One region of the Microbacterium sp. A8/3-1 genome, then DNA from elsewhere that is predicted to be linked to it. Evidence: predicted binding sites of a transcription regulator. Region 1 holds the regulator's gene; the other holds the start of a gene.

What was found. Region 1 encodes HrcA, which represses chaperone genes, less so after heat shock. Its sites were predicted from a motif close to TTNGCACTCGNNNNNNNCGAGTGCNAA; they were not measured.
Region 2: the regulator HrcA is predicted to act here: its motif matches at 3,945-3,971, upstream of groES (co-chaperone GroES).

What each region holds. Positions count from the first base shown of each region.
Region 1 is NZ_CP158357.1:515,413-530,314, forward strand. It holds gene ABS642_RS02550 (ABC transporter family substrate-binding protein) at 1-649, opposite strand, end outside; gene ABS642_RS02555 (ABC transporter ATP-binding protein) at 792-2,720, opposite strand; gene ABS642_RS02560 (ABC transporter permease) at 2,717-3,655, opposite strand; gene ABS642_RS02565 (ABC transporter permease) at 3,657-4,640, opposite strand; gene lepA (translation elongation factor 4) at 4,881-6,734, shown strand; gene ABS642_RS02575 (DUF1990 family protein) at 6,737-7,252, shown strand; gene ABS642_RS02580 (GIY-YIG nuclease family protein) at 7,231-7,638, opposite strand; gene ABS642_RS02585 (DUF1990 family protein) at 7,837-8,490, shown strand; gene hemW (radical SAM family heme chaperone HemW) at 8,507-9,742, shown strand; gene ABS642_RS02595 (carboxylesterase family protein) at 9,744-11,165, opposite strand; gene hrcA (heat-inducible transcriptional repressor HrcA) at 11,280-12,311, shown strand; gene dnaJ (molecular chaperone DnaJ) at 12,349-13,464, shown strand; gene ABS642_RS02610 (16S rRNA (uracil(1498)-N(3))-methyltransferase) at 13,467-14,195, shown strand; gene ABS642_RS02615 (histidine triad nucleotide-binding protein) at 14,244-14,594, shown strand; gene ABS642_RS02620 (PhoH family protein) at 14,674-14,902, shown strand, end outside.
Region 2 is NZ_CP158357.1:1,732,037-1,746,938, forward strand. It holds gene ABS642_RS08535 (ABC transporter ATP-binding protein) at 1-103, shown strand, start outside; gene ABS642_RS08540 (ABC transporter ATP-binding protein) at 100-870, shown strand; gene ABS642_RS08545 (ABC transporter substrate-binding protein) at 1,067-2,338, opposite strand; gene rarD (EamA family transporter RarD) at 2,483-3,418, opposite strand; gene groES (co-chaperone GroES) at 3,563-3,859, opposite strand; gene ABS642_RS08560 (class I SAM-dependent methyltransferase) at 4,019-5,227, shown strand; gene ABS642_RS08565 (hypothetical protein) at 5,234-6,472, opposite strand; gene ABS642_RS08570 (hypothetical protein) at 6,456-7,514, opposite strand; gene ABS642_RS08575 (hypothetical protein) at 7,519-8,007, opposite strand; gene tsaD (tRNA (adenosine(37)-N6)-threonylcarbamoyltransferase complex transferase subunit TsaD) at 8,004-9,083, opposite strand; gene rimI (ribosomal protein S18-alanine N-acetyltransferase) at 9,080-9,568, opposite strand; gene tsaB (tRNA (adenosine(37)-N6)-threonylcarbamoyltransferase complex dimerization subunit type 1 TsaB) at 9,565-10,182, opposite strand; gene ABS642_RS08595 (hypothetical protein) at 10,179-11,378, opposite strand; gene ABS642_RS08600 (PAS domain-containing sensor histidine kinase) at 11,375-12,973, opposite strand; gene ABS642_RS08605 (response regulator transcription factor) at 13,181-13,987, opposite strand; gene tsaE (tRNA (adenosine(37)-N6)-threonylcarbamoyltransferase complex ATPase subunit type 1 TsaE) at 13,984-14,466, opposite strand; gene alr (alanine racemase) at 14,463-14,902, opposite strand, start outside.

The sequences.
Region 1 (14,902 bases):
CGTTGTTGAAGGTCTCGACATCAGCGTGCTTCGGGTTGAGGACACCACCCGTGAGGAACGCCATGGACGGCCATGCGTAGATGCCGTCGAAGGTGACGACCGCGGTCTTCACGGAGTCGCCCTCCTCGACCGACGTGATCTGCTTGTAGCCGTCGGTCGCGTTCGGGTTGTAGCCCTCCTCGGTCGAGCGGTTCGCCTTCCACGTCGCGTCGATGGCGGTCCAGTCCATGTCGGTGCCGTCGTTGAAGTGGGCCTCGTCCGTGAACGTGAAGGTCAGCGTCGTGTTGCCGCCGTCCTCGCCGATCTCGTAGGCGTCGAGGTACGCGTCGTTCTTCGTGACCTCACCCTCCGGGCTGACGAGGAGGAGCTGCGGCATGTAGTAGTACCACAGGCGCGCCGTGTCGGCGCTGGCGTCGCTGTTGAAGGCGTTGAGCTGCTCCGGGACCTCGTTGATCTCGAAGTTGACCTCGCCGCCCTCCTTCAGGTTCTCGCGGGGCTGCGGGTTGTAGTCCGCTGCCTTGGTCTCGACGGTCTCGCCGCCGCCGTTGTCCCCGCCGCCGGTGTTCCCGGAGCCGCTCGCGCAACCCGCGAGGGCGAGTGCGAGGGCGCCGCTGATCGCGATGGCCCCCAACAACTTCTTGTTCTTCATGGTGCTCCTTCCGCCTTTCGGCGATTCATAAAGGGAAGAATAGTTCGCCTTGTTCCGAACCACAGCGGGCGACAGTGAATACCGCCTAACCGTTATCGGACGGTGACCACAGCATCGTTCCGCGGATTTTCGTGGTCGTGTCTCAGGCCGTCACGGCGCGGGTGCTCATGGTCTCGGCATCGAAAACCACGCGCTGGCGCGTGCGTTCGATGTCGGGATCGGGAACGGGGATGGCCGAGAGCAGCGCCTTCGTGTACGGATGCTGCGGGTTCTCGAAGACGTCGTCGACGTCGCCGTGCTCCACGAAGTCACCGAGATACATGACCGCCACGCGGTCCGCGATGTGCCGCACGACGGACAGGTCGTGCGCGACGAACAGGTACGACAGACCCAGCTTCGCCTTCAGCTCGTCGAGGAGGTTGATCACGCCCGCCTGGATCGAGACGTCGAGTGCCGACACCGGCTCATCCAGGACGACGATCTTCGGGTTGGTCGACAGGGCACGGGCGATGCCGATGCGCTGTCGCTGTCCTCCGGAGAACGCCTGCGGGAAGCGGTCGCTGTGCGCGGGATTCAAGCCGACAAGGTCCATCAGCTCGTCGACCCGACGGTGCGCCTCCTCCTTGGGGGTCCCGATCGCGAAGAGCGGCTCCGAGATGATGTCGGCGACCGTCATGCGCGGGTCGAGTGCTCCCATCGGGTCCTGGAAGACGATCTGGATGTCGCGGCGCAGCTGACGCTCTACCTTGTGGCTGTGGATGTCGTTCACGCTCGTGCCGGCGATGACGATGTCGCCGTCGGTCTGCTTGACCATGTCCATGATCTGCAGGAGCGTCGTCGTCTTGCCGCTCCCGGACTCGCCGACGATCGCCATCGTCTCGCCCTCGCGCACATCGAAGCTCACGCCCTTGATCGCGTGCACCTCGCCGACCTTGCGCTTCAGGAACGCGCCCTTGAGAAGAGGGAACGTCTTGGTGAGGTTCTTGACCTCGAGCGTGATGGGCCGCTCCTCGCGGGGAAGCTTCGCCAGCGGGCTCTCCGGTACCTCGCGGACGGGGTACACGGGGATGCCGCCGAGGAGGCCGCCGTCCTCGATCTCGTGGGCGCGGATACAGGCGGCGCGGTGCAGGTCGCCGGAACCGGTCGCGACCGGCAGGAGTTCCGGCTCCCTCGTGCGGCACGCGTCCATCACGATGGGGCAGCGGTCGGCGAAGGGGCACGCATCGGGCAGGTTGATGAGCAGCGGCGGGTTGCCCTTGATCGGCGTGAGAGGTTCCTTCTCCGCCTTGTCGACGCGCGGGATCGCGCCGAGCAGACCGATCGAGTACGGCATCCGGGTCTTGTGGAACAGCTCGTGCACGGGAGCCTGCTCGACGGGCTTCCCGGCGTACATCACCATGACGTCGTCCGCCGTGCGGGCGACGACACCCATGTCATGGGTGATCATGATGACCGCGGCGCCGGTCTCCTGCTGGGCCTTCTCGATGAGGTCGAGGATCTGTGCCTGGATCGTCACGTCGAGGGCGGTCGTTGGCTCGTCGCAGATAATGAGCTTCGGATCGTTCGCCATCGCGATGGCGATCACGACGCGCTGGCGCATGCCGCCGGAGAACTCGTGCGGGAACGACTTCATCCGTCGCTCCGGCTCGGTGATGCCGACGAGCTTCAGCAGTTCGACCGAGCGGTTCCAGGCATCCTTCTTCGACAGGCTCCGGTGCACGGTCAGCGCCTCGATGAGCTGATCGCCGATGGTGAACACCGGCGTGAGGGATGTCAGCGGATCCTGGAAGACCATCGACATGCCGTTGCCGCGGATCACGGAGAGCTGCTTGTCGGTCATGCCGAGAAGCTCCTTGCCCTCGTACATGATCGACCCAGTCACCTTGGCGTTCTCGTCGAGGAGCCCCATGATCGCGAGGGACGTGACCGACTTGCCGGACCCGGACTCGCCGACGATGCCGAGGGTCCTGCCGGCCTCGAGATCGAAGGACACACCGCGCACCGCATCGACGCGGCCCGCCTCTGACGCGAAGCTGACCGCGAGATCGCGGACGGAGAGTACGTTGCTCATGCTCGGCCTCCAGCCGCAGACGTGGGATCGAGGGCATCGCGCAGGCCGTCGGCGACGAGCGCCATCGACACGGTGAGAAGGGTGAGCGCGGCGGCGGGGAAGTAGAACAGCCAGGGCGAGGTGATCAGCGAGCTCGAGCCGGCGCCGATCAGCGCGCCGAGGGAGACGTCGGGGATCTTGACGCCGAACCCGAGGAACGACAGGCCGGTCTCGGCCACGACCGCGTTGACGACGCCCAGGGTGAAGTTGATCACGAGGAGCGAGCCGATGTTCGGGAGCAGGTGGCGCAGCACGATGCGGAAGCCGCGAACGCCCATGTAGCGGGCGGCGCTCACGTACTCGCGCTCGCGCAGAGACAGAGCGAGCGTCCAGATCACGCGAGCGGGGAAGTACCAGCCGATCACGAAGATCATGATGAGCGCGATGACGCGCCAGTCGCCGCCGGACTTGTTCGAGATCATCGCCAGGATGAGGAACGAGGGGATCACCATCATGAAGTGGATGACGAGCAGGGTGATGCGCTCGGTCCACCCGCCGAAGTAGGCGGCCGCGGTTCCGACGAGAGCCGAGACGATCGTCACGCCGACGGACACGCTCACCGCGATCATCAGCGAGCGCTGCAGACCGACCGCCACCTGGGCGAAGAGATCGTTGCCGGCGTTGTTCGTGCCGAACCAGTGCTCTGCCGTGGGCCCGGTGCTGAGTGCGAGGAAGTCGAGTTCGACGTGGTCGTAGCGCGCGATGAGCGGTCCGATGATGGCGAAGAGGACGAGCAGGGCGAAGATGATGAGGCCGGCGACCGCACCCTTGTTGCGGGCGTAACGCCGGGAGTACAGGGTCCACTTGGACAGTCGCCGGGTCGCGACCCGCGTCGTCTCGGGGCCGGGAGCTGCCGTCGAGGCTTCGACGGTGGGATCGATCATTTCCGAGGTCATGTCAGCTCACTCTCACTCGAGGATCGAGCACCACCACGGCGACATCGGCGAGGATGGCGCCGATCGCGGTGAGCACGGCACCGAAGGCCGCGACCGCGACCGTGCCGTGGATGTCGTTCTTGGTGATGGTCTCGATGAAGTACTTGCCCATGCCGTTCCAGGCGAAGATCGTCTCGGTGAGGACCGCCCCGGTGAAGATGGCGGGGATCGTGAAGGCGACCTGCGTGGCGACGGGGATCAGCGAGGTGCGCAGGGCGTGCTTGCGGATCGCCTGCTGCTTCGTCAGCCCCTTGGCTCGTGCCGTGCGCACGTAGTCGGCGCCGATGTTGTCGAGGAGGAGCGACCGCTGCAGGAAGTGGATGCCGGCGTAGCCGATCACCACGAGAGCTATCGTCGGCAAGGTCAGATGTTGGAGGACGTCTATGAGGACGGGGAAGAAGCCTTCGACACCTCGGCTCGCGTTGCCCGTCACGTAGAAGATGCGGACGCCGGTGGCGTCGTTCAGACCGATCGCGAGGAGCACGATCGCGAATGCCGCGACGACGATCGGGATGTTCATCGTGATGATGCTGGTCGCCTGACCGATCCGGTCGGCGAGCTTGTACTGACGCGAGGCGGTGTAGACGCCCAGCGCGATTCCGAGCACGGTCGTGAGGATCGTCGCACCCAGGACGAGCTCGGCGCTGACCCACATCCGGTACGCGACCTGCTCGTTGACCGAGCCTCCCGTGGGGCTGACGCCCCAGTCCCAGCGGAGAAGGATGCCGGTGAGCCAGGTCCACCACCGTTCGATGAGCGGAACGGTGTCGCTGAGGTTGCGCGGAGCGAGCGTGTTGACGATCTGCTCTTCGGTCAGCGGCGGACGTCGACCCACGTAATTGCTGCGCGGGTCGAGGAACCCCCACGCCAGGAAGTACGTGATGTTCGTCGCGACCACGATCATGAGCAGCCAGCCGAGTGCACGGCGCACGAGATACTTGATCAAGGTGATGATTCTTTCTCTTCTACAGAGATGCGCGGGATCGCCGACGCAACGCTGAGCCGGGTAGACATTCAATCACCATCCACCTCTTTGCGCGACGCGACGCCCTGCACGAGGTCTGTGACGGAGTCCTATCGCTCTCGGGATCCGGTGTCACGGATTGCTCCCGGGCAACCTCGGCAGAATATCAGCACCTGGGGCGAATCGAGCATTAGCCTGCCCTGACCGTAGAATCGACGGGACATGTCACCACGCGCCCTCACTCCTCTTCAGCCTGCCGCGACGCCGCCCGCGCAGATCCGCAATTTCTGCATCATCGCCCACATCGATCACGGCAAGTCGACTCTCGCCGACCGCATGCTCCAGATCACCGGAGTGGTCTCCGACCGTGACATGCGCGCGCAGTATCTGGACCGCATGGACATCGAGCGCGAGCGCGGCATCACGATCAAGAGCCAGGCGGTGCGGATGCCGTGGGAGATCGAGGGCGAGACCTTCGCGCTCAACATGATCGACACACCTGGCCACGTCGACTTCACGTACGAGGTGTCCCGATCGCTCGCGGCATGCGAGGGCGCCATCCTCCTCGTCGACGCGGCGCAGGGCATCGAGGCCCAGACGCTCGCGAACCTCTACCTGGCTCTCGAGAACGACCTGCACATCATCCCGGTGCTCAACAAGATCGACCTGCCGGCCGCCGACCCCGAGAAGTACGCGAAAGAGCTCGCTTCACTCATCGGTGGCAAGCCCGAGGATGTGCTGCGCGTCTCCGGCAAGACCGGCGTCGGTGTCGAGGAGCTGCTCGACCGGCTGGTGAAGGAGATCCCGCCGCCCACCGGTGACGCGGATGCCCCTGCCCGCGCGATGATTTTCGACTCGGTCTACGACTCCTATCGCGGCGTCGTCACCTACGTGCGCATGATCGACGGCAGCTTCGCGCCGCGCGAGCGCCTCCAGATGATGTCGACCGGCGCGAACCACGAGGCGCTGGAGGTCGGCGTCTCGAGCCCGGAACCGACACCGACCAAGGGTCTGGGCGTCGGCGAGGTCGGGTACCTCATCACCGGTGTGAAGGACGTGCGTCTGTCGAAGGTCGGCGACACCGTCACCACGGCGCGCCGGCCGTCGGACAAGCCGCTTCCCGGCTACACCGATCCGAAGCCCATGGTCTTCTCGGGTGTCTACCCGATCGACGGCAGCGACTACGCCGAGCTCCGCGAGGCGCTCGACAAGCTCAAGCTCTCCGACGCCTCGCTCGCGTACGAGCCCGAGACCTCGGTCGCGCTCGGCTTCGGCTTCCGCTGCGGATTCCTCGGTCTTCTCCACCTCGAGATCATCACGGAGCGCCTCGAACGCGAGTTCGGTCTCGACCTCATCACCACCGCGCCCAGCGTGATCTACGAGGTGCTCACCTCCGACACCGGCGAGACGGTCACGGTCACCAACCCGAGCGAGTACCCGGACGGACGCATCGGATCCGTCTCCGAGCCGATGGTGAAGGCGGCGATCCTGCTGCCGAAGGACTACGTCGGCACGGTCATGGAACTATGCCAGGGGCGCCGCGGAACGCTGCTCGGCATGGAGTACTTCTCCGAGGAACGCGTCGAGCTCCGCTACAACATGCCGCTCGGCGAGATCGTCTTCGACTTCTTCGATCAGCTCAAGTCGAAGACGCAGGGCTACGCCTCCCTCGACTACGAGCCCTCCGGACAGCAGGAGGCCGACCTCGTGAAGGTCGACATCCTGCTCCAGGGTGAGAAGGTCGACGCCTTCAGCTCGATCGTGCACCGCGAGAAGGCGTACGCGTACGGCACGCTCATGACGGAGCGGCTGCGCAAACTCATCCCTCGTCAGAACTTTGAGGTGCCGATCCAGGCTGCCATCGGCGCCAGGATCATCGCGCGTGAGACCATCCGTGCACTCCGCAAGGACGTGCTCGCCAAGTGCTACGGCGGTGACATCAGCCGCAAGCGCAAGCTCCTCGAGAAGCAGAAGGAGGGCAAGAAGCGCATGAAGATGGTCGGTCGCGTCGAGGTCCCCCAGGAGGCGTTCATCGCCGCACTCTCGGGTGACGTCGACGGCAAGGACAAGAAGTAGGGATGCCGCTCCCGGCATACGAGCGCGGCCTCACACGTCGGCCGCTCGACACTGTGCCGAGCGGGATGCGCGGCGTGGAGCACTCCACGGTCGTACCGCCGGAGTCCGTCGAAGCCGTGTCCGCGCTGGTCCGGTCCTGGGAGTTCAAGCGGCGTGCGGGGTTCGAGGTTCCGGTCGGGGAACCCGTTCCCGGCGCGGAGGGGGTGCTCGCGAAGCGCCTCCTCGGCATCCGCTTCGTCGAGCCGATCAGGGTGGTGTGGGCCGATGCGAGCGGGTTCGGCTACGAGACGAGGCCGGGGCATCCGATCTACGGCGAGGAGTCCTTCCTGATCGACGAGCACGGCGTGTTCACCGCGCGGTCCGTCTCCCGTCCGGCATCTCTCTTCTGGATGTTGATGGCGCCGGCGTTGCGGCTCCTGCAGCGCCGCACGCACGCGAAGTACGTCCGCATCGTGCAGGCGGAAGCCGAAGCAGCGCTTCGGGCCCTTCGACAGGCTCAGGGACCCACGTCCGGCTGAGGTTGTCCTCGGCGCTTCTCGTCCTGGATCGCTGAGCTTGTCGAAGCGTCGCCGTCTCGTGGGTTCGCGTCCTGGGTCGCTGAGCTTGTAGAAGCGTCGCTGCCTCGCGACCGGGACAGCGCAGGAAGGTCGTGACCTCTCAGCTCGATCAGAGCGATCTTCTTCGCCCGGCTCCAGCCCTGGATCTGCTTCTCGCGGCGGGATGCCGCGTCGACGGTGTCGAACTGCTCGGCATAAGCCAGGACGACCGGACGGCGTCTGCGCGTGAAGTTCGCAGCGTACTGATCGTCATGGTTGTGCTGCCAGACGCGCGACTCGAGTTCGCCGTTCGTGCTTCCCGTGTAGAAGGTGCCGTCATTGCATTTCAGAATGTATGTCCAGGGCATTACTCATCGTGCCGCGCGGCCGGGTGCCCGGACGGCGCTGTGGATAACGTGTGGCCCTTCGACAGGCTCAGGGACCCAGGGGTGCGGGCCCTTCGACAGGCTCAGGGAGCCGGGGGAGCGCCTCACGGGGACAGGGATGTGACCGTATGCGGCGCGTGGGGGGTGATCACTCAGGGAACCCGAAGTAGGCTGGAACTCATGCGGCGCGGGACTTTCCGAGACGACACGGTGGACTATGCGGCCGTGGGTGCGACCCACGCGCCCGATCTGATGCAGTATCCGCCGGAGCGCAGCATCCCGGCAGAGGATTCGTGGCGGATCGGCAGTGGTGCCGAACGCTTCCAGACCGCCGGCGAAGCCCTCCTCTCCTGGACGGCGCAGCGCGCCGCGGGTCTCTCCGTCGACGACCTCCGGCCTGCACCGGGACCGGCGTACGCCGGCGTGAGCTTCGACGCCGAGGGCAATCCGATCGCTCCCAGCAAGCACGACGTCGAGCCTCGCTACGACGCCGAGGGCACGCCGTTCGTCGGCGCGGGCATGACCCTCCACCTGAAGGGGCGCATCGGTGGAATGCGCGCCGATTCCGAACTCCGCGTGATCTCGGTCACCGAAGAGACCCGGCGCATCGGGTTCGTGCTCGGCACCGTCGGCGGATCCGTCGTCAGCGGCGAGGAGTCGTTCGACGTGGAATGGCGCGAGGACAACGATGAGGTGTGGTTCACCGTGCGTGCTTTCGACGCACCGAACTCCCTGCTCTACCGCACCGTCCCCGCCCTGGTGAAGCGGCGTCGGCGCGAGCTGTTCGCCCGGTACCTCCGCGCGATCTCCCCGCTCTACGCGACGCCCGTCTGATGCCGAGACACCACTGATGGCGGGACCGCTCCCGCTCGGAGATCCCGCGCCCTCCGACGGCAGGCTGCCCGACGATCTTCCGATCGACCTCGGTGTGCCGTTCTCGGCCTACCTGCACGTCCCGTTCTGCCGTGTGCGCTGCGGATACTGCGACTTCAACACGTACACGTCGAGCGAGCTGCGGGGCGCCAAGCAGGAGGACTACGCCTCCACGCTGATCGGAGAGATCGACCTCGCCGCACGGGTGCTGGGCGAGGCCGGTGCCCTGCGACCGATGGACACGGTGTTCTTCGGCGGCGGCACGCCGACGCTGCTCCCGGCGGGTGATCTGGCGCGGATGCTGGACGCCGCGGCATCCGCCTTCGGTCTGGTCGAGGGTGCCGAGGTCACGGTCGAGGCGAACCCCGACACGGTCACCCCGGACGTCGCGCGCACTCTCGCGGCCTCCGGCGTCACCCGCCTCTCGATCGGCATGCAGTCCGCGGTGCCGCACGTGCTCGCCGCGCTCGACCGCACTCATCGTCCGGAGAACGTGCGCACGGCGGTCGCCGCCGCGAAGGACGCGGGCCTCGCGGTCAGCGTCGACCTCATCTACGGCGCGCCCGGCGAGTCGCTCGCCGACTGGGAGGCGTCGATCGATGCCGCGCTCGAACTCGACTCGGACCATATCTCCGCGTACGCCCTCATCATCGAGGACGGCACGAAGCTCGCGAGGCAGATCCGACGGGGAGAGGTTCCGACGCCCGACGACGACCTGCAGGCCGACATGTACGAGCTCGCCGATGCCCGCCTCGCGGCCGCCGGCTTCGACTGGTACGAGGTGAGCAACTGGGCGCGTGCCGCCCACGGCCGGACTGCAGAGCAGAACCGGTCTCGGCACAACCTCGCCTACTGGCGCGGGAGCGACTGGTGGGGCTTCGGGCCCGGTGCGCACAGCCATGTCGCGGGTCTCCGCTGGTGGAACGTGAAGCACCCCGCCGCCTACGCTCAGCGGCTCGCAGCATCCGAATCTCCTGCCGCCGGCACCGAGCGACCCGACGCGGATTCCCGCCTGCTGGAGCGGATCCTGCTGCTCAGTCGCATCCGGGAGGGGATCGCGATCGACGAGGTGAGCCCGGCGAACCGTACGCGGGTCGCCGGGCTCATCGCCGACGGGCTGGTCGATCCGGTCGCGGCCGTGAAGGGCCGCGTCCAGCTGACGCTCCGAGGTCGGCTCATGGCCGACGCGGTGGTGCGCGAGCTGACCGACTGACTCAGGTCGGCAGCAGGTCCAATCCGGTCGTGCGCCGTTGCGGAACCGTCGCGCTGGTCGTGTCGAACACACGGGTCCGGCGCTCCGTGCCGAACACCGGCCACCCGGGGTCGCCGGTCTTCACGAACGCGACCCACGCCGCATGCATCTCCGCCGCGAGCTCACGTGGCGTGTCCGGGCCGGCGAGGCGCTGCGCCTCGGGGTCGTCGAGCCGGTCGAACACGAATCCGAGCTCGAGCGCGTGCGCCGCGCGGAGGTCGCGCACCGGGCTGTTCCAAGCGAACTCGTACACGTACGTCGGCGCGGTCCGCTTCCGAGCGAGACGCGTCAGCGGAGCGCGCAGGAGAACGTCGGTCGCGAGCTGCCCGAAGATCTCGCCGGTCGACGCGTCGGGGAACTCCGCGCGGTACGCCTGCACGGCGGCGCGCGGGATCCGCAGGGCGAGACGGGCCGCGAGGAGCTTGAGTGCGCTGATGCCGTCGAGGGCCGCCGGCGGGAACCACAGCCGGTACTCGTCGGTGTTGCTGCCGATGAGCAGAGGGATGTCGACGTCGGGCAGCACCTCATGCGGGGAACGCGGGAGGCTCTCCGCGTCGATCGCGAACTGGAAGCCGGGTGCTCCGCCCAGCGGGGAGGATCCTGCGGCGTGCTGTCGCCTGGCCTCGAGCAGGCGGTCGGGCGAGATCTCGGCGAAGGCCCCGCGTTCCGGGCGGACACCGAGTCGCTTCGCTAGCTGCACGGAGATGCGGCCGGCCTTGTGCGCCGCCTGCGCCTCGAGCGGTCCGGATTCGATGATCGCGCGCGCGATGAGCGTCCGGGACTGCTCCTTCGCCAGGAGCCCCGCGACGATCGCCCCTCCCGCCGATTCGCCCATCACCGTGATCTGCCCAGGGTCGCCGCCGAACGCCGCGACCTCGCGGTGGACCCAGGCGAGGGCGGCCGCGGCATCCTCCAGACCGAGGTTGCGGGGGGCGCCGTCGAGCACCGAGAAGCCCTCGGACCCCAACCGGTAGTTGATCGACACGAACACGATCCCGGCGCGTGCGAAGGGCATGCCGTCGTACAGCCCGAGCGCCGCCGTGCCGCGTTCGAGCGCGCCGCCGTGGATCCACAGCAGCACCGGCGCGGCGGCGGCATCCTGCGGCGCCCACACGTTCGCGGTGAGGATGTCGTCGCCCTCGATGCGGACGCTGCCGAGGAGTTCCCCGATCGGACCGGGGTACGGCAGCTGCGGTGCGGTGGGACCGAACTCGGTGGCGTCCCGCATCCCGTCCCACGACGTCGCGGGCTGCGGGGCGCGGAATCGGTTCGCACCGAACGGTGCGGCGGCGTAGGGGATGCCGCGGAAGCGGCGGATGCCCGTCTCGAGAGTTCCGCGGACGGTGCCGCCGGAGAGGGTCGCGGTCGGCGGCGTCGTCGTCATGAGCGCCATCTTAGGGGTGGCCTTTCGGGGCTTACTCGGCTGCGCGGGGTAGGATTGGCACTCGGAACATCAGAGTGCCAGCGAGCGTCCGAGTACCGGCGGAAGGGGAAGGTGATGGTCTCAGAGCGAGGACTCCAGGTTCTCCGTGCGATCGTGCAGGACTACGTCGAGACCCACGAACCCGTCGGAAGCCGCTCCATCGTCGATCGCTACTCGTTCGGCGTCTCCGCGGCGACCATCCGCAACGACATGGCGCTGCTCGAGGACGAAGAGCTGATCACCGCTCCGCACACCTCCTCGGGGCGGGTGCCCACCGACAAGGGGTACCGCGTCTTCGTCGACCATCTCGCGCAGCTGCGACCGCTCAGCGTCGCCCAGCGCACCGCCATCGAGTCGTTCCTGACGGCCCCCACCGACCTCGACGATCTGATGATCCGCACGGTCCGCGTGCTCACGCAGCTCACCGGCCAGGTCGCGCTCGCGCAGTACCCGTCCTTCGCTCGCGCGCACATCACGCACCTCGAGCTCGTGGCCCTCGCGCCGAATCGCGTGCTGATCGTCCTCGTCACCGACGCGGGCGGCGTCTCGCAGCGGTTGACGCCGTTGCCCGTCGACGTGGACGACGCCGACACCGCCGTCCTCCGCGCGCGGCTCTCGGCCCTGATCACGGGGCAGGCGGTGAGCGATGCGGCCGAGCGGCTGCAGAATCTCGTCGCCGCCGAGGACCAGACGAAGGACGTCGCGCTGCGCACGCTCGCCGCCGTCGTCATCGAGGAGCTGGGGGAGTTCCGCCAGGAGCGACTGGTCATGGCGGGAGCCGCGACGCTCGCACGGCGGGAGCAGGACTTCCGCGGCAGCATCCATCCGATCCTCGAGGCGATCGAGGAGCAGGTCACGCTGCTGCGGCTGATGGGCGAGATGGTGACCGACGAGCAGGGGCTCGGCGCGAGCATCGGCACCGAGAACGAGCCGTTCGGTCTCGGCGAGGCGTCGATCGTCGCCAGCAACTACGCCGCCCCCAGCGGGACGGCGAGGGTCGGCGTGATGGGGCCGACGCGCATGGACTATCCGAGCAATCTCGCGGCGGCGCGGGCGGTCGCCCGCTACCTGTCGCGGATGCTCGACGAGGACGAGGCCGGTCGCTGAGGCGACGGTCACGAGAGACACACGCAGAAAGGCGATCGTGGCGGACCACTATGAGGTTCTCGGGGTGTCCCGAGACGCTTCCACCGACGAGATCAAGAAGGCGTATCGGCGCCTGGCGCGGCAGCTGCACCCGGATGTGAACCCGGGCGACGAGGCGGCAGAGAAGTTCAAGCTCGTCACGCACGCGTACGACGTGCTCAGCGACGACGACTCGCGCCGTCGCTACGACATGGGCGGGGGCGACGGCGCGGCCGGCAACTTCGGCGGCTTCGGCGGTTTCGGCGACATCTTCGAGACGTTCTTCGGCGCGGCACAGGGTGCCGGTCGCGGCGGACGACCGCGTTCTCGTCGTGAACGCGGTCAGGACGCCCTCGTGCGCGTGACGCTCGACCTCGGTGACGTCGTGTTCGGCGCGCACCGTGACATCGAGGTCGACACGGCAGTGCTGTGCGAGACCTGTCAGGGGTCGTGCTGCCAGGAGGGCACCTCGCCCGTGACCTGCGACATCTGCGGCGGTTCGGGACACGTGCAGCGTCAGGTGCGCAGCCTTCTCGGCAACGTCGTCACCTCTCAGCCGTGCGGTACCTGCGAGGGCTACGGCACCACGATCCCGTTCCCGTGCGGCACCTGCGGCGGCCAGGGGCGCGTGCGCTCGCGCCGCACCGTGTCGCTGGACATCCCGGCGGGTGTGGAGACGGGACTCCGTCTGCAGCTCCCCGGCTCGGGTGAGGTCGGCAAGGCCGGCGGCCCCAACGGCGACCTGTACGTCGAGGTGTCGGTGAACGCGCACCAGGCCTTCAGTCGCGAGGGCGACGACCTGCTCGCGACCCTCGAGGTGTCGATGTCGGATGCGATCCTCGGCACGGAGACCTCGATCCAGGGCCTGGACGGCGAGGTCGACCTCGAGATCCGCCCCGGCGTGCAGTCCGGTGACGTGCTGACGATCAAGGGTCGGGGCATCACCCCGCTCCGCGGTTCGCAGCGCGGAGACCTCCGTGTCGGCGTGCAGGTCGTGACGCCGACCAAGCTCGACTCCGCGCAGCGCGCCCTGATCGAGGACTTCGCGAAGAAGGCCAAGGCCCCCGGCCCGCAGCTCGCCCAGTTCCAGCAGGGACTCTTCTCCAAGCTCCGCGACCGGTTCCGCGGGCACTGATCGTGGCGCTGCACTTCCTCGTCGCGTCATCGACCGACGCCCGTGTCGGAGACGTCGTGTCGCTGACCGGCGCCGAGGCGAAGCACGCGGCCGCGGTGCGCCGGCTCCGCGTCGGCGAGGCCGTCACGGTCGGCGACGGCTCCGGGGTGTGGCTCGCCGGAGTCGCGGAAGAGGTGTCGCCGTCCCTTGTCGACGTGCGCATCGAGGAGCGGATCGAGCATCCGGCACCCTCGCCGCGGATCGTCCTCGTGCAGGCCCTCGCGAAGGGTGATCGCGACGAGCTCGCCGTGCAGGCCGCCTGCGAGCTCGGCGTCGACGAGGTCGTGCCGTGGCAGGCCGGTCGCAGCGTGTCACGCTGGGAAGGCCCCAAGGCCGCGAAGGGGCGGGAGCGCTGGGCGACCATCGTGCGGGAAGCGGCGAAGCAGGCGCACCGTGCCTGGGTCCCCGAGGTCGCCGCACCGGTGACCACGAAGCAGCTCGCCGCGCGGGCGAGCACCGACCGCGTGCTGCTGCTCGATCCGACGGCATCGGTCCGGCTCTCGGCGATTCAACCGGACGGGCGCGACCTGGTACTGGTGGTCGGACCCGAGGGCGGGATCTCCGACGAGGAGCTCGCCCTGCTGACGGATGCCGGTGCGGAGCGCGTGCTCCTCGGCGACACGGTGCTGCGCACCTCGACGGCGGGTCCTGCGGCGATCGCCGTCCTGTCGGTCGCGCTCGGGCGCTGGTGAGCCGGGACCCACGGACCGCGGTCCGTGACGGTCAGTAGACTTGACACCATGACGGAACCCTCGATCTTCACGCGCATTCTGAACGGGGAGATCCCTGCGGAGATCCTCGGTGAGACCGATCGCGTCTTCGCGCTGCGCGACATCGCGCCCCAGGCGCCCGTGCATCTTCTCGTGGTGCCGAAGTCGGCGGAGTACCGCGACGTCGCCGAGCTCGCCGCCGGAGATCCGGCTCTGCTCGCCGAGATGATCGCCTTCGCGAAGGAACTCGCGGCGACGCACACGGACGACGGCGATTTCCGCCTCGTCTTCAACACCGGCGCGAACGCCGGTCAGACGGTGTTCCACGTCCACGCGCATGTGCTGGCCGGCGGACTGACGGAGAAGAGTGTCGGTGCCTGACAACCACGAACCGCAGGAACGCAGCCTCGGCGGCGTCCCGCCCGAGTCGGTCGAGAAGATCTACGCCGACGGCGTCGCGATGGTACAGCTGCTCGGTCCGCAGGACCGGCTGCTGCGCATGCTTGAGAAGGAGCACCGCGATGTGCAGGTCCTCGTCCGCGGTAACGAGATCACCCTGAGCGGCTCGCGGGAGGCCGTCGCCGGAGCCAGGAGCCTTGTCGACGAGCTGCTCGCGATGACCAGGGCGGGTCACGACCTGGCTCCGAGCGATGTCTCGAACTCGGCGCGGATGCTGCGGCAGGAGGGCG
Region 2 (14,902 bases), 1.2 Mb from region 1:
CCCCGTGATCTCCGATATCGACCCGGTGAGCTTCCGGGAGCAGGTCGAGGCCGAGGTCGAGGCCGAGGAATCCGTCGACGACGCCGAGGAGAAGAAGGCATGACCGACCAGACGCCTGTCCGGAACGAGATCAAGAACGACGACGTCATCGTCGAGCTGAAGGACGTGCACGCGGGCTACCTGCCGGGCGTGAACATCCTCAACGGCGCGAACCTCACAGCCCACAAGGGCGAGCTGATCGGCATCATCGGCCCGAACGGCGCCGGCAAGTCGACGCTGCTGAAGGCGATCTTCGGCATGGTGAACGTGCGCAGCGGCGACGTCACTCTCCACGGTGAGAGCATCGTGGGGCTCAAGGCCGACAAGCTCGTGAAGCGCGGCGTGGCCTTCGTCCCGCAGACCAACAACGTCTTCCCGTCGCTCTCCATCGAGGAGAACCTGCAGATGGGGCTCTACCAGAACCCCAAGATCTACGCCGAGCGACTGGAGTTCGTCAGCAGCATCTTCGCCGAGCTCGGCAAGCGGCTCAAGCAGCGTGCCGGTTCACTCTCGGGCGGTGAGCGGCAGATGGTGGCGATGTCGCGCGCGCTCATGATGGATCCGTCGGTGCTGCTGCTCGACGAGCCGTCCGCCGGCCTCTCCCCCGTGCGCCAGGATGATGCGTTCATCCGCGTCTCCGACATCAACAAGGCCGGCGTCACGACGATCATGGTCGAGCAGAACGCCCGGCGCTGCCTGCAGATCTGCGACCGCGGCTACGTGCTCGACCAGGGCCGGGACGCCTACGAGGGCACCGGTCGCGACCTCCTCAACGACCCGAAGGTGATCGGGCTGTACCTCGGTACCCTCGGCACCGAAGACGCCGCCTGACGCGGAAGAGAAGAGGGGCGGATGCTGCGGCATCCGCCCCTCTTCCGTGCCAGGACGCTTCGACAGGCTCAGCGGCCCAGAGGCTGGGTCCCTGAGCCTGTCGAAGGGCTGAGCCTGTCGGAGGGCTGAGCCTGTCGACGGGCCGAGCGCACGGCGAAGGCCCCGGATGAGTCATCCGGGGCCTTCGTCTGTGTGATCAGTTCGTGCGGGTGATCAGGTTGTCAGCACCGTACTTGTAGGTACCGATCGAGGCACCCTGGGGGTCGCCGTTCTCGTCGAACGTGACCTCGCCGGAGTAGCCGTCGTAGTCGGCCGTGCCACCGTCGTTGATGATCTTGGCGCAGTCAGCGAAGCTGGTGCACTTCTCACCGTCACCGGTGCCGCCGGAGACCTCAGCCATCTTGGCCGCGATGTCCGCGCCCTCGGTGGAACCGGCCGCGAGCGATGCGAGAGCGACGAGGACGACGGCGTCGTAGGCCTCAGCGGCGTACGTGAAGTCGTTGACCTCGGGGTTGCCCTCACCCGTCCAGAACGTCTGCAGACGATCGGTGAAGTCGTCTTCGAGCGCCGGGCCCGGCTTGGTGCCCTGCGCGCCCTCGAGCGAGAACGAGAAGTTCGTGTCGGGCGAGGAGCCGTAGTCGGACAGGTTTCCGTCGACCAGGTACCACTTGTCCGGCGTGATGCCGGCGTTCTGCAGCAGCGGGGCGATGGTCTTGAACTGGTCGAACGACACGATCGCGACGGCATCCGGGTTGGCTGCCTTGATCGTCTCGACCTGGGCGTCGAACTGACCGTCACCGACGTTGTACGAGGCGTCGGCGACGACCTCGCCACCCGCGCCCTCGAACGTCGACTTGATGTTGTCGAACAGACCCGTGCCGTAGGCGTCGTTCTGGTAGATGACGCCGAGCGTCTTGTGTCCGTCTTCGGCGATCAGGTTGCCGAGGACCTCGCCCTGCAGCAGGTCGCTGGGCGCGGTGCGGAAGTAGAGTCCCTTGTCGTCCCAGTCGGTGAAGTCCGGACCGGTGTTCGACGCGGAGATCTGCAGGATGCCTGCGCTCACGTTGCCGTCGAGGATCAGGCGGGAGACGCCGGATGCGGCAGCGCCGACGATGGCGGTGACGCCCGCGCCCTGGAGCTTGGTGATCGAGGTCTCGTACGCCTTGGTGTCGGTGTCGCCCTCGTCCTCGGCGGTCAGGTCGATGGTGACGCCGGCGGCGGCCTCGTTGACCTCGGACACGGCGAGTCCGACGCCGGATTCCATGGGCGGGCCGAGGAACGACAGCGAGCCGGTCTGCGGCAGCAGCGAACCGAGCTTGAGCGTCAGGTCGGCTGCGGGCTTGTCTCCACCGCCGTCCGAGGGCTCGGCGTTCGGCGTGCTGCAGCCGGCGATGACGATGGCGGATGCGCTGAGCAGCGCGATCCCCGCGAAGACCTTCGCGCTGCGCGAACCCTTCAATACGTTCATGTTGCTCCCTTGCGTAACTGAGCGCGGATTGTGACCACGATCGGGTGCTCTAACACTAGAGCGTGGGACACGCCGACAGGGGTCGCTCATGTTTCGGTGCGTTAACGATCCGACACCGAGTCCGGTGCGCAGCGGAACCGGGAATCAGAGCGATTCGGGCTTCGCGACCGCGCGGCCACGTCGGGCGGCCAGGACGAGGTCCACCACGAAGACGACGATCGCGATCCAGACGATGATGAATCCGGCCCATCGCTCGGCCGGCATCGGCTCGCCGAGGACCGCGACGCCGATGATGAACTGCATCACCGGGGTGACGAACTGGATCATGCCGATCACCGTGAGATCGATGCGTCGCGTACCTGCCGCGAACAGCAGCAGCGGCACCGCCGTGACCACGCCGGCGAATCCGAGCACGAGGGCGTGACCCCAGCCGTTCGCCCCCATCGTGATGCCGGCGGGCGTCTGCGCCACGATGATCAGCTGCACGACGGCGATCGGGATCAGCCAGAACGATTCCAGCGTCAGACCGCTCACCGCGTCGACGGCCGGCCCGATCTTCTTCTTGATCAGCCCGTAGACGCCGAAGGAGGCCGTCAGCGACAGCGCGATCCACGGGAAGGCGCCGTAGGCGACGACGATCACGACGACCGCGATCGCGGCGATGGCGATGGCCGCCCACTGCAGACGGCGGATGCGCTCCTTGAGCACGAAGACGCCGAGCAGCACCGTGGTGATCGGGTTGATGAAGTAGCCGAGGCTGGTCTCGACGACGTGGCCGGTGAGCGTGCCGAGGACGAACACCTGCCAGTTGACGTAGATGAGGAGGCCGGCGAGCGCCGTCCAGCCGAGCAGCTTCGGCTGCCGCAGGATGACGCCGAAGGCCGCCCAGCCGCGAGTCACCGTCAGCAGCAGGAGGCAGAAGACCAGCGACAGCAGCACGCGCCACGCGACGACCTCCCAGGGCCCGGTGGGCACGAGCAGGAGGAAGTAGAGCGGGAGGATCCCCCAGAGCAGATACGCGCCCCCGGCGTAGGCGACTCCGGCGGTCCGAGTGGCGCGGGTCGTCGTCTCAGGGTGCACTGCACAACCCTATGTCGCGCGGGCGGTGCTCGGCGCCGCAGGGCGACGGTCCGGAGGAGTCCGGCAGAAAACCGACGCCGAGTGGCGGGATGCAGAAGGGGCCCGGATGCCGCAGCATCCGAGCCCCTTCCGAGGAACGCTGGTTCAGCGGACGACGACCGCGAGGACGTCGCGAGCCGACAGGACGAGGTACTCGTCTGCGCCGAACTTCACCTCGGTGCCGCCGTACTTGCTGTACAGGACACGGTCGCCGACGGCGACGTCGATCGGAACGCGGTTGCCGTTGTCATCGATGCGGCCGGGGCCGACGGCGATGACCTCGCCCTCCTGGGGCTTCTCCTTGGCAGTGTCGGGGATGACCAGGCCACTCGCGGTGGTCTGCTCGGCCTCGACCTGCTGGATGACGATGCGGTCCTCGAGCGGCTTGATGGAAACCGACACGGTCTACCTCTTCTTTCTTGACGCTGACACGAAAGACTTGTTCGCACTCTCAACCCGAGAGTGCTAATCCAGTCTAGGCGCTCGGCTGGCACTCATGCAATGCGAGTGCCAGCGCCAGGTCCGTCTCGGCGGCGAGAGCGGGGGAATTAGGCTGAGGGCGTGGAGATGTCCGAGCTGCGTGCCCTGCTGACCCCCGAGGGGCTCGGGCTGCTCGACGAGCTGGGGCCCATCGAATCGACCGCTGAGGTCGCCCGCGCCGTCTCGCGGCTCCGCGCGGCAGGGCACTCCCCCGAACTGGTCTCGGCCGTGGTCGGTCAGGCGCACCTGCGCTTCCGGGCGACGACGAAGTTCGGCGCGTTCGCCGGCCGGATGCTCTTCACCCGCGCCGGGCTCGAGCAGGCGACGAGACTCGCGGTCGCGGCACGGCACGCGCAGCGCATCCGCAGCTCTGGCATCACGCGGGTCTCCGACCTCGGCTGCGGCATCGGCGGAGATGCCCTCGCTTTCGCCGGTGCGGGCCTCGACGTGCTGGCGGTCGACGCCGACGAGGTGACGTCGGTGATCGCCGCCTACAACCTCGCGCCCTTCGGGGATACGGCCGTCGTCCGTCACAGCACGGCGGAGAACGCTCTCGATGCGCCCGGCGAGGAGCATGGCGCCGTGTGGATGGACCCTGCGCGGCGCACCGCGGGGCACAGCGAGACACGACGCGTGTCCTCCGACGACTACTCTCCCTCCCTGGACTGGGCCCTCGACGTCGCCGCGCGGATGCCGACGGGCATCAAGCTCGGACCGGCTCACGACCGCGACGCGCTCCCGTCCGACGGCGAGGCGCAGTGGGTGAGCGCCGACGGCAGCGTGGTCGAGCTGGTGGTGTGGAGCGGCGCGCTCGCGCGGGAAGGCGTACGCCGGGCTGCCCTCGTGATCCGCGGCGAGCGCTCGCACGAGCTCACCGCGGGAGCCGATGCCGAGGACGCCCCCGTGCGCGAACTCGGCGCCTTCCTGCACGAGCCCGACGGCGCGGTCATCCGTGCGCGGCTCATCGGCGACGTCGCGCGGAGCCTCGACGCCGGGATGCTCGACGAGCACATCGCGTACCTGACGTCGGATGCCGCGCTGACGAGCCCCTTCGTGCAGTCGTTCCGCGTGCGCGAGACCATGCCGGCCACCCCCAAGGCGATCAACGCCGTGCTGAAGGCGAACGGCATCGGCCGGCTCGAGATCAAGAAGCGCGGCATGGACGTCGACCCCGCGGCCTTCCGGAAGAAGCTCGCGTTGCGCGGGGACGCGGAGGCCACCCTGATCCTCGTCCGGGTGGGTGACCAGCGCCGTGCGATCCTCGCCGATCGCGTTCCCGCCCCGGCCTGACGGCCGTCACTCGTCGGAGTCTCCCGGCGCCTCGACCCTGATCGGGTCGCCGGGCGGCGACTCGATGCGCACGGTGTCGCCGGGGGTGATCGGGGAGGAGAACGACGAGTCCCGCGTGATGGTGAGGAACGGGGTCTGGTTCTGCGTGTTCTGCACGCCGATCGTCCAGGAGACGGGGAGCCCGCCGTCGATCCCGTCGACCACCGCGAAGAGCCCGGCACCGGGCAGGTCGAACGTCGTGCTGCACACCGGGGGCTCGTCGGGGGCATCGATGATCATGCAGTGCTCGAACGACCCGGCGTCGTCGCCGTCGGCGAATCGGGATCCCAGCCACACGGGCTGGTCCTGGAAGTAGCCGACGAGCGACAGGCCCATCGAGAACCCCTGCTCGAACAGCTCCGTCGCCCTGGCGCGCTCCTCGCCCTGGAACTGGTTCACCATGGTGACGCTCGGCGTCCACCGCTGGATCGAGACCATGGGCTCGCCGGCCGTCGAGAACATCATGTAGACGTTCACGCTGGTGCCGGAGACGACGGCAGGATCGACGTCCGCATCGCCCGGGTCCGGCACCATCACGAACGTCGAGAGTCCGAACGGCCCCACATCGTCGCGATCCTGGCACGAGTCGGAGGACTCCTCCCCCACGTCCATCACCACGCAGACCAGTCGTCCGTCCTCCCTCGTGCCGTACCAGACCAGGGCGTCCTCGTCCTGGCCGACGGCGCGCAGCGTGCCCGGGTCGTACTCGCCCTGGTCATACAGCTCGAGTCGTCTCTGCTGCTGGTCCTCGCTGAGAGGGATGACCTCGGGGCGCTTCCCGAAGAGCACCCAGCCCGTGCCCACGCCGATCGCGAGCAGCAGAGCGGATGCCGCAGCCACGAGGACCCACCGACGTCGCGGCACCTCGAGCCAGGTCCGCTGCCACCGCTCGCGCCGCGTCTCCGCACGCGGTTCGGCGCGAGGTTCGCCCGGCGGTTCGGCACGCGGTGCGGCGGCGGTCCCCGTCGCGGGGCCGACCTCCCCCGGCACCGGGGTGCGTGGCGGTACGTGCTCCCGATCGATGAGCGCCGGCGGCTCGGCCGCACGTGCCGACGGCTCCGGCGCCGCGGTGGAGACCATCAGGGCCGGCCGCGCATCCTCGAGGTCGCGCAGTCGCCGCGCCTCGGCATCCGTCAGCCCTCCGTCGCGCGCGTACGCCTTCCGCAGCAGCCGCGACCGCTCCTCGCCTTCAGTCCCCTCCGGCACCGAGCTCACCTCGCTCCCGGGTGATCACGAGGTACGACGGACCGGTCGGCGAGAACTCGTACGTGGTCGCGGCGCCGGTCTGCGGGTCGACGACGTTCAGGACCAGCCCCGCCCCCTGTTCGACGATGGTCTGCGGGTCGGCGCAGACCATCGGGGACGGAGACATGGAGCCGTCGTAGATGAGGCATGTGCCGGGTGAATCGACCTGCATGGCGGTCCAGATCGGCACGTCGCCGTCGTAGCCGGCCACCCAGATCGAGTGCGGATCGAACCCCTCGTCGGCGAGCTTCTCGGCGATGCGCGTCTCGTTCTCGTTCGCATAGATGATTCCGGTGGCTCCCGAGCTGTAGTCGTAGCTGCTGACCGCGACGGCAGGCTCCCCCGACGCGGCGAACAGCACCTGGGCGGTGACCTCGCGCTGCGAGCCGCCGTCGGCGTCGACGATGATCGACCCGACCATGCCGGAACCGGCGACCGCCTCGGTGAGCTGACAGTTCGGAACGGTCGACTCGCCGTCGCCCAGGATCAGGCAGGTGCGCCTGCCCCCGTCCTTCGTCGCGGCCCAGACGACGACACCCTCCTCGACGGCGAGAGCGCGGACCGATGACGGGTCGTACTCGGCCTCGGCCAGCAGAGCGTTCTGCCACTCCCTCTGCTCGGATGTCAGGGTGATCGCCTCGGAACGGATCTGACCGAACAGGAGCCATCCGAGGCCGACCCCGCACAGGAGCACGGCCACCGCGGCGAGCGCGATCCACCGCACGTGCACGCGCCGTGGAGCGGGAGCGGATGCTGCGGCCGGGGCCTCGTCCACCGGGTCCTGGGCGGTCTGGGCGGTCATCGCAGTGGCGCGTTCCGGGGCAGCGGCTGGTTCCGGAGCGACGGGCTCAGCGATCCCGATCACGCGGTCCTCACGGCGCTCGACCGCTCGCGCCTGGAGTGCACGCAGGCGCGCGGCCTCGGCGTGCGAGAGGTCGCCGTCACGCCCGTACGCCCGCGCCTGCAGTGCGCGCATCTCCGCGAGCTCCTCGGCGTCCTGCATCCTGCTATCCGAGCCGCTCGAACTGCATACCGGCCCACACGAGCCAGCCCAGGCTGTAGACCGTCGCGCAGAGCCCGAGCACCAGTGCCCAGCGGCCGATCGCGCGGCTCTCGACCGGGCGGCGCAGCGACATGATCGCGGCGACGACCGAGACGACGGCGACCGGAATGCCCCAGCCGACGAAGAAGGATGTTCCCAGCGCGACGATCGCTGCCAGCAGGGCCCAGGGCGCCAGCCGGGTGTCGTCGATCACGGTGGCGTCCGTCGCGGGCTCCCACTCGGTGTCATCGACGGCGTCGAGGTCGGGGCCGCTCACGACCACGGGCTCGATGCCGACCGGCCCCGTCGGGAGCTTCGCATAGCCGTCTCGGCGCGCGCCCGGGATCCTGGTCGCTCCCGCGGGCTGCTCGACCTCGCCGCTGGGCCGCTCGATGCTCGTGCGGGGCGTCGGTGGGGTTCCGTCCTCGTCCGGTCTACGCGGGACGTCGCTCATGCGGGAACCGCTTCCGCGACCTGGATCTCCGTCACCGGCAGAGTGGAGTCCGCGCCGAACGCGAGCGTCGACGGGCCGCGCCCCGAAGAGATCAGCTCTGCGGCGAGCACCGCGATCATCGCGCCGTTGTCGGTGCACAGCGAGAGGGGCGGGATCCGCACGGTCACGCCGGCCGCCTCGGCGCGCTCGAGTGCCACCTGGCGCAGCCGACGATTCGCGATCACGCCGCCGCCGAGCAGCAGACGGGGAACACCGAGATCGGCACAGGCGGCGAGCGCCTTGGTGACCAGCACGTCGACGACCGCCTCCCGGAAGCTCGCCGCGATATCCGCCACGGGGACGGCCGTGCCCTGGTTCGCCTCGTCGGCCTCGAACCGCTCGACCCAGCGGGCGACGGCGGTCTTCAGCCCGGAGAACGAGAAGTCGTAGCGGTGCTTCGCCAGATCGGAGGCGCGGGAGAGCCCGCGCGGGAAGCGGATCGCGTCCGGGTCGCCTTCGAGCGCAGCGCGGTCGATCTCCGGACCGCCCGGATAGGGCAGCGAGAGGAGTCGGGCCACCTTGTCGAAGGCCTCTCCCGCGGCGTCGTCCACGGTCTCGCCGAGCAGCTCGACGTCGGTGGTGAGATCGCGCACGTGCAGCAGGGAGGTGTGCCCACCGGACACCAGCAGTGCGATGGTCGGGTACTCGAGCGGCTCGGCGTCCGGAGTGAGGATGTCGGCGGCGATGTGCCCGACGAGATGGTTGACGGCGTACAGCGGCTTGCCGAGCGACACGGCGAGGCCCTTCGCCGCTCCGACACCGACCATCAGCGCGCCCGCGAGCCCCGGTCCGCTGGTCACCGCGACGGCGTCGAGGTCGTCGAGGGTCACCCCGGCCTCGGCCAGCGCCGCGTCGATCGACGGCTGCAGCGCCTCGAGGTGCGCACGAGCTGCCACCTCGGGGACGACGCCGCCGAAGCGCGCGTGCTCGTCCATGCTCGAGGCGATGGTGTTCGACAGCAGCGTGCGTCCGCGGACGATGCCGATCCCGGTCTCGTCGCAGCTCGTCTCGATGCCCAGCACCAGAGGCTCACTCATGCGTTCGCCTCCTCCGGCTCATCGGCGGACAGCGGATGCCGGCGCAGGTCGCGCCGCATGACGATGGCATCCACGTCGTCCGGCTGATAGTAGCGAGGGCGCCTGCCGATCTCCTCGAAACCCTCGGCGAGATACAGGCCGGCCGCCGAGGGGTTGTCCGCCCTGACCTCGAGGAACACCTCGCGAGCGCCGCGCTCGCGTGCAGACGCCAGCAGGGCGCGCAGCAGGGCGCGCCCTCGACCCTCTCCGCGGTGCTCGGCGACGAGGGCGATGGTCTGGATGTCGGCATCCGGGCTGCCCTGCAGAGCGCGCACGCCGCCGTAGCCGATGACGATGCCGTCGCTCTCATCGACCAGGTACTGCCCGTGCGGGCTGGCGAGCTCCGCGGCCATGGTCTCGGCACTCCACGCATCCGTCGGGAACGACCGGTGCTCGATCAGCATGATCGCGTCGAGGTCCGCCGGGGTGGCGCTGCGGAGCGTCATGATCCGACCTTCTTGGGGGCTCCGGGCATGGTCACGTCGGGGTGGCGCATGTAGAGGGGCTCGTCGCCCGTGAGCGTGCGTCCGGCGCCGAGCGCGCGCGCACCCACGCAAGCCAGGTCGGCTCCGGAGAGCGTCGGGACGTCGATGCGTCGGACTCCCGCGAGATGCGCATCCGCATCGACGGCCTTGACGAGGACGGTCTCCGCGATGACGCGCGGGATGCCGTCGGCATCCGCTCCGTCGAAGACCGTGATGGCGACTTCGCGTCGGCGGGCATCGGTGACGATCGCGAACGGCCCGGACGCCGTCTCGAGAGCGGTCAGCGCGGCGGCGAGGTGACTGGGGACGGCGACCACCGGGATGCCGCGGCCGAGCGCGAACGCGCGGGCGGCGGCGATGCCGATGCGGAGGCCGGTGAAGGGGCCGGGGCCCATGCCGGCGACGACATGCGTGATGTCGCCGGGGCCGGCGTCGGCGAGCACCTCGGCGAGCAGGACGCCGATGACCTCGGCGTGTCCGAGAGGATCCGCGGTCCCCGCCTCGGCGCGCCGGGTCCCGTCGGCGTCGATGAGGGCGACGGCGGTGCCCAGGGAGGTGTCGACGGCGAGGATCACCTCTCCAGGGTAGTCCGGCCGGCCGGGGGCCTGGTCGCGGAGGACTCGACCTCCGCGGGCGGAGCATCCGACGTCGTCGCGCGCTTCCATCGGTCTCCGCCTGCCGCGCGGGCACGGACCGCCGCTGATCCTGCCGCGGTGGCCAGCGCGTCGTAGTCGTATCCGGCGGTCGCCACCGTCGCCCAGCCGATGCTCGCCGACGCTCTGATGCCCTCGACGGGCGCGTCGCGCTCGATGGTCGAGATGCGGGTCAGGATGTCCCGCATGTGGAACTGGATCGCTTCCTCGCTCCCTCGGATGATGACGATCGCCCGGGTGTCGTCGATCCGGATGGCGTCGGCGGCAGCGGGAAGCGCGTCCTGGATGTCGTCGTGGAACCGGTTCGCGATCATCGCGAAGGCGGAGCCGGTCGAGGCCTCCCGCAGATCGGCGGGGTCGTCCAGGCGCACGTCGAGGATGGACCAGACCTGCTCGTTCTGGGCACCGGCCTTCTGCAGACGCCACCGAGCGCGTTCGATCGCGGCGTCGATGGCCGAAGGGGGCGTCGCCTCCGCCCTGACCAGCAGCACCAGGGTGAAGGCGGCGCACGTGCTCAGCACGAGCGTTCCCACCGCGTTCATCCCGCGCAGCGTGCTGAGCTGCTCGTCGGCGCTCACTCCCTGATTCAGCACGGCCGCCACGGCGGCGGCCGCCGCGACCACGAGGAACGCGCACGAGGCGAGGCCGAGCGGCAGGAGGATGTCGCGCGGGCCGGGTTGCCGTCGTAGGAGCTCGTAGGCGACGAAGGCGGCGAAGACGCCGCTCACGAGGAACACGGTGTGGAACGTGGGCAGATACACCGGGGTCTTCACCGTCACCACCAGCAGCGACGGGACGATCAGCAGGTAGACCGCGACAGGCCACCAGATGACCCGCCTGCGCAGGTGCATCCGCAGCCCGATCCAGACGAGCGGCTCGAAGCACAGCAGCAGGCCCGACGCCGCGGCTCTCATCAGAGGATCCGCGGTCTGGTTCCCGGCGAGCCAGAGATAGGCGCCGAGCACGCCGAGACCGAACGCGGCTCCCCAGGTGACCGTCGCCCTGCTCGGACGCGCCAGCGTCGCCAGCGTGAACACCAAGGCGGCCAGAACCGTCACGACGGCGACCATGCTGGTCGTGATGTCGACGTGGACGGGCACGTGGGCGGGCACGATCATGCCAGGACCTCTTTCACTCGCCGTTGCGGGAAACGCAGGGTGATGGTCGTGCCGGCCCCGAGGGCGCTCTCCACGACGATGCTTCCTTCATGGGCCTCGACGATGCCGCGGGCGATGCCCATGCCGAGTCCGGTGCCCGCGATACCTGCCAGGACGGCTCGGTCGGTGCGGAAATAGGGATCGAACACGCGCGGCAGCTCGTCGGGCGCGATGCCGGACCCGGTGTCGCGGATGACGAGCTCGGCCTGTCCGTCGGCAGCCGAGCCGAGCCGAACCGTGATGCGGCCGCCGGCCGGCGTGTACTTGACGGCGTTACTCAGCAGGTTGTCGAGCACCTGACGCAGACGGAACGCGTCGCCGTAGATGACGAGGCTCTCCGCTCCGCTGATCTCGAGCTCCTGTCTGCCGCCGGAGATGAGCGGTGCATAGGACGCCGCCGACGCCTCGACGACCTCGCGCAGTTCGACCGGTTCGAACGGCTCCGCCGGCGCGCTCCGCGTCGTCTCCAGCGTGCTCGCCACGAGGTCCTCCATGCGCTCCCCCGCGTTGGCGATGACCTCGAGCTGCGCGGTGACCTGCGGGGCGAGATCATCCCGCTCCAGCAGCAGGTCGACGTGACCGATGATGGCCGTGAGCGGATTGCGCAGCTCGTGCGACACGACGGCGGCCAGCGCGCGGCGCTCCTCGGCCGCCTCCAGCAGCTCGGTGACGTCGTCGATCATGACCAGCGTGACGTGCGCGCCCTCCTTGGCACCGGCGATCGTCTGCGTGTTCACCTGGAGCGCATGCCACTGCCCCTCACTGTCGAAGAGCCAGACCCGTTCGGCCTGCAGCTGCTCGCCGTTCGCGGCGCGCGCCAGGGTCGTGCGGCCCGGCGGCACGGCGGCGCCGCGCCGACGGTCGTACTCGACCGCTGTGGACGGGAGCGCCTCGCCGAAGCGGTCGCGGCCGTAGAGCGCGCGGTAGGCGTCGTTCATCTGCAGGATCCGGCCGTCTCCGGCGACCACGACGAGAGCCACGCCCAGCGCGTCGATGATCTGAGTGACCCGGCGCTGGTTGGTCTCGGCCCGCTCGGCCGCGCGGTTCACCTGCTCCGAGCGCCGCTCGAGGAGGCGCCGTGCGGCCCGCGCCCGCTGCGAGCCGATGCGCACCGTGACGCCGAGGAAGCTCAGCGTGATGATGACGGTGAGGATGCGCAGCAGAAGATCGGCGGTATCACCGGTGCGCTCGGCGAACAGAACGAGGCAGACCCCGCAGAAGGCCACGCCGACGAGCACCCAGTGCATCGTGAAGTAGGTGGCGAGCCACGTGACGGGGAAGACCCAGAGCAGCCCGAGCCGGATGTCGGGTGCACTTGTGGCGAGGCCGACAGCGAGGGTGTCGAGCAGCGGCAGGACGACCACCGCCCGGCGCGGCAGCCGCTGCCAGGGCACCGCGAACGCGACCAGCGTCGTGACGACGACGAGAGCGAGTCCCGCGATGAACAGCGGAATCCCGAGGGTCTCCGGCGTCAACGCGGTGATCATGACGACGATTGCCACGATGCTCGCCGTGAACACCAGCTGCCATCGCCAGATCGAGACCGTGCGGATCATCCTCGCCCGCCCTCCGGTCGATCCTCAGCTTTCACGCAAGATTACTCAAAGATCGGGTCACTGCGCTCTTCAGGCCGTGTCTCGGCTCTAGCCTGCTGTGTGGGGGCTGACTCTGCGACTGGGGATTCGCAGGCGCTGGGCCGCGCGAGTTAGGGGATTCGCAGGCGTTGAGGCCGCGGCTGGGGAGCCGCGGCCTCACCAGCAGAACTACCGCGTGTCGTCGTCCGCGGGAGTGAGACGGTAACCGACGCCGCGCACGGTCTCGATGTACTCCGGCTCGGCGGAGCTGTCGCCGATCTTCCGGCGCAGGTTCGCGATGTGCGTCTCGATCGCGCGCTTGTCGGGTTCGCTGACGTGCCCGGTTCCTCCGGGAGGAATGCCGCGGAGACCGAGAGCCAGCTCCGCCTTGCTGCACACCCTCCGCTGCGCCGTGAGGAGCGCCGCGAGCAGCTCGAACTCCGTCGGCGTGAGATCGATCCGCCGCTGTCCCACGAGGACGATCCGGGTGTCGAGGTCGAGGCTGAGGTCGCGGTGCACCATGCCCCGCCACGTCAGGACCGTCGCATCGGCGCTCGGTGCGGGTGGAACGTCGGCCACGGTGCGCGATGCCGGCACGCTCCGCGGATCCTCGCTGCGCGGGCGGCGGAGCAGCGCCTCGATCCTGGCTCGGAGTTCCCGCGGCCGGAACGGCTTGACCAGGTACTCGTCCGCGCCCGAGGTCAGCCCGAGCACGACATCCGACTCATCGGCCAGCGCGGACAGCATGATGATGAACGTCGAGCTGATCCGGCGGATGCGACGGGCGACCTCGAAGCCGTCGATCCCCGGGAGGTTGATGTCGAGCGTCGTGATGACCGGACCGTGCTCCTCGATCGCGGCGAGACCCTCGAGACCCGAACCGGCGAGGATCGTGCGGAAACCGGCCGCGCGGAAGACCTCGTCGAGCAACGACCTCACGTCGACGTCGTCCTCGATGATCACGGCGACGAGAGCCCCGGTGACCCGTTCGCTCACGATGCGCCCTCCTGACGGATCGTGACGACCCGCGGGGCGTCGGCATCCAGCTCCGAGGCGTCGATGTCGTCGCCGCCCACCGGGCGCTCCAGTTCGATGTCCCACCACGAATCCGCGAGCTCCTCGGCCATCCCGCGCCCCCACTCGATCACGACCACCGATCGGTCGAGGTCGAGGTCGAGGTCGTCGAGCTCGGCGGCGGATCCGAGACGATACGCGTCCACGTGCACGAGAGGCGCACGCCCGACCAGAGACGGGTGCGTGCGTGCGATCACGAAGGTCGGGCTCTGCACCGGTCCGCGCACGCCCAGGCCCTCGGCGAGGCCGCGCGTGAAGGTCGTCTTCCCCGCTCCGAGCGGACCGGTGAGGATCAGCAGATCTCCTGCCTCCAGCTGCGCGCCGATGCGGCGCCCGAGGTGCTCCATCTCGTCCGATGTGGCGATCTCGCGCCGCCCGAGGAAGGCCGGATCGACGCTCATGACGTCCGCCTCGGCACGCGGTGGCCGATGCGCGTGACGATCTCGTAGTTGATCGTGCCTGCGGCATCCGCCCACTCCGCCGCCGAGGGCACGCCGAGCGTCGGATCGCCGAACAGCACGACCTCGTCACCGATCGAGACCGGGGTGTCTCCGACGTCGACGACGAACTGGTCCATCGCGACGCGGCCCACGTTGAGGAAGCGCCGCCCGGCGATGGATACGGGAAGCCTGCCGGAGCCGCTGCGCGGGACGCCGTCGGCGTATCCGAGAGGGACGAGCACCAGCGTGGTGTCGCGCTCGGTGCGGTGATCGTACCCGTAGGAGACGCCGGCGCCGGCGCTCACCCGGCGCACGGCCGCGATCGACCCGCGCAGCGTCATCGCGGGACGCAGCCCCAGTTCGGACGAGCGGCGGTCGTCGAACGGCGAGAGTCCGT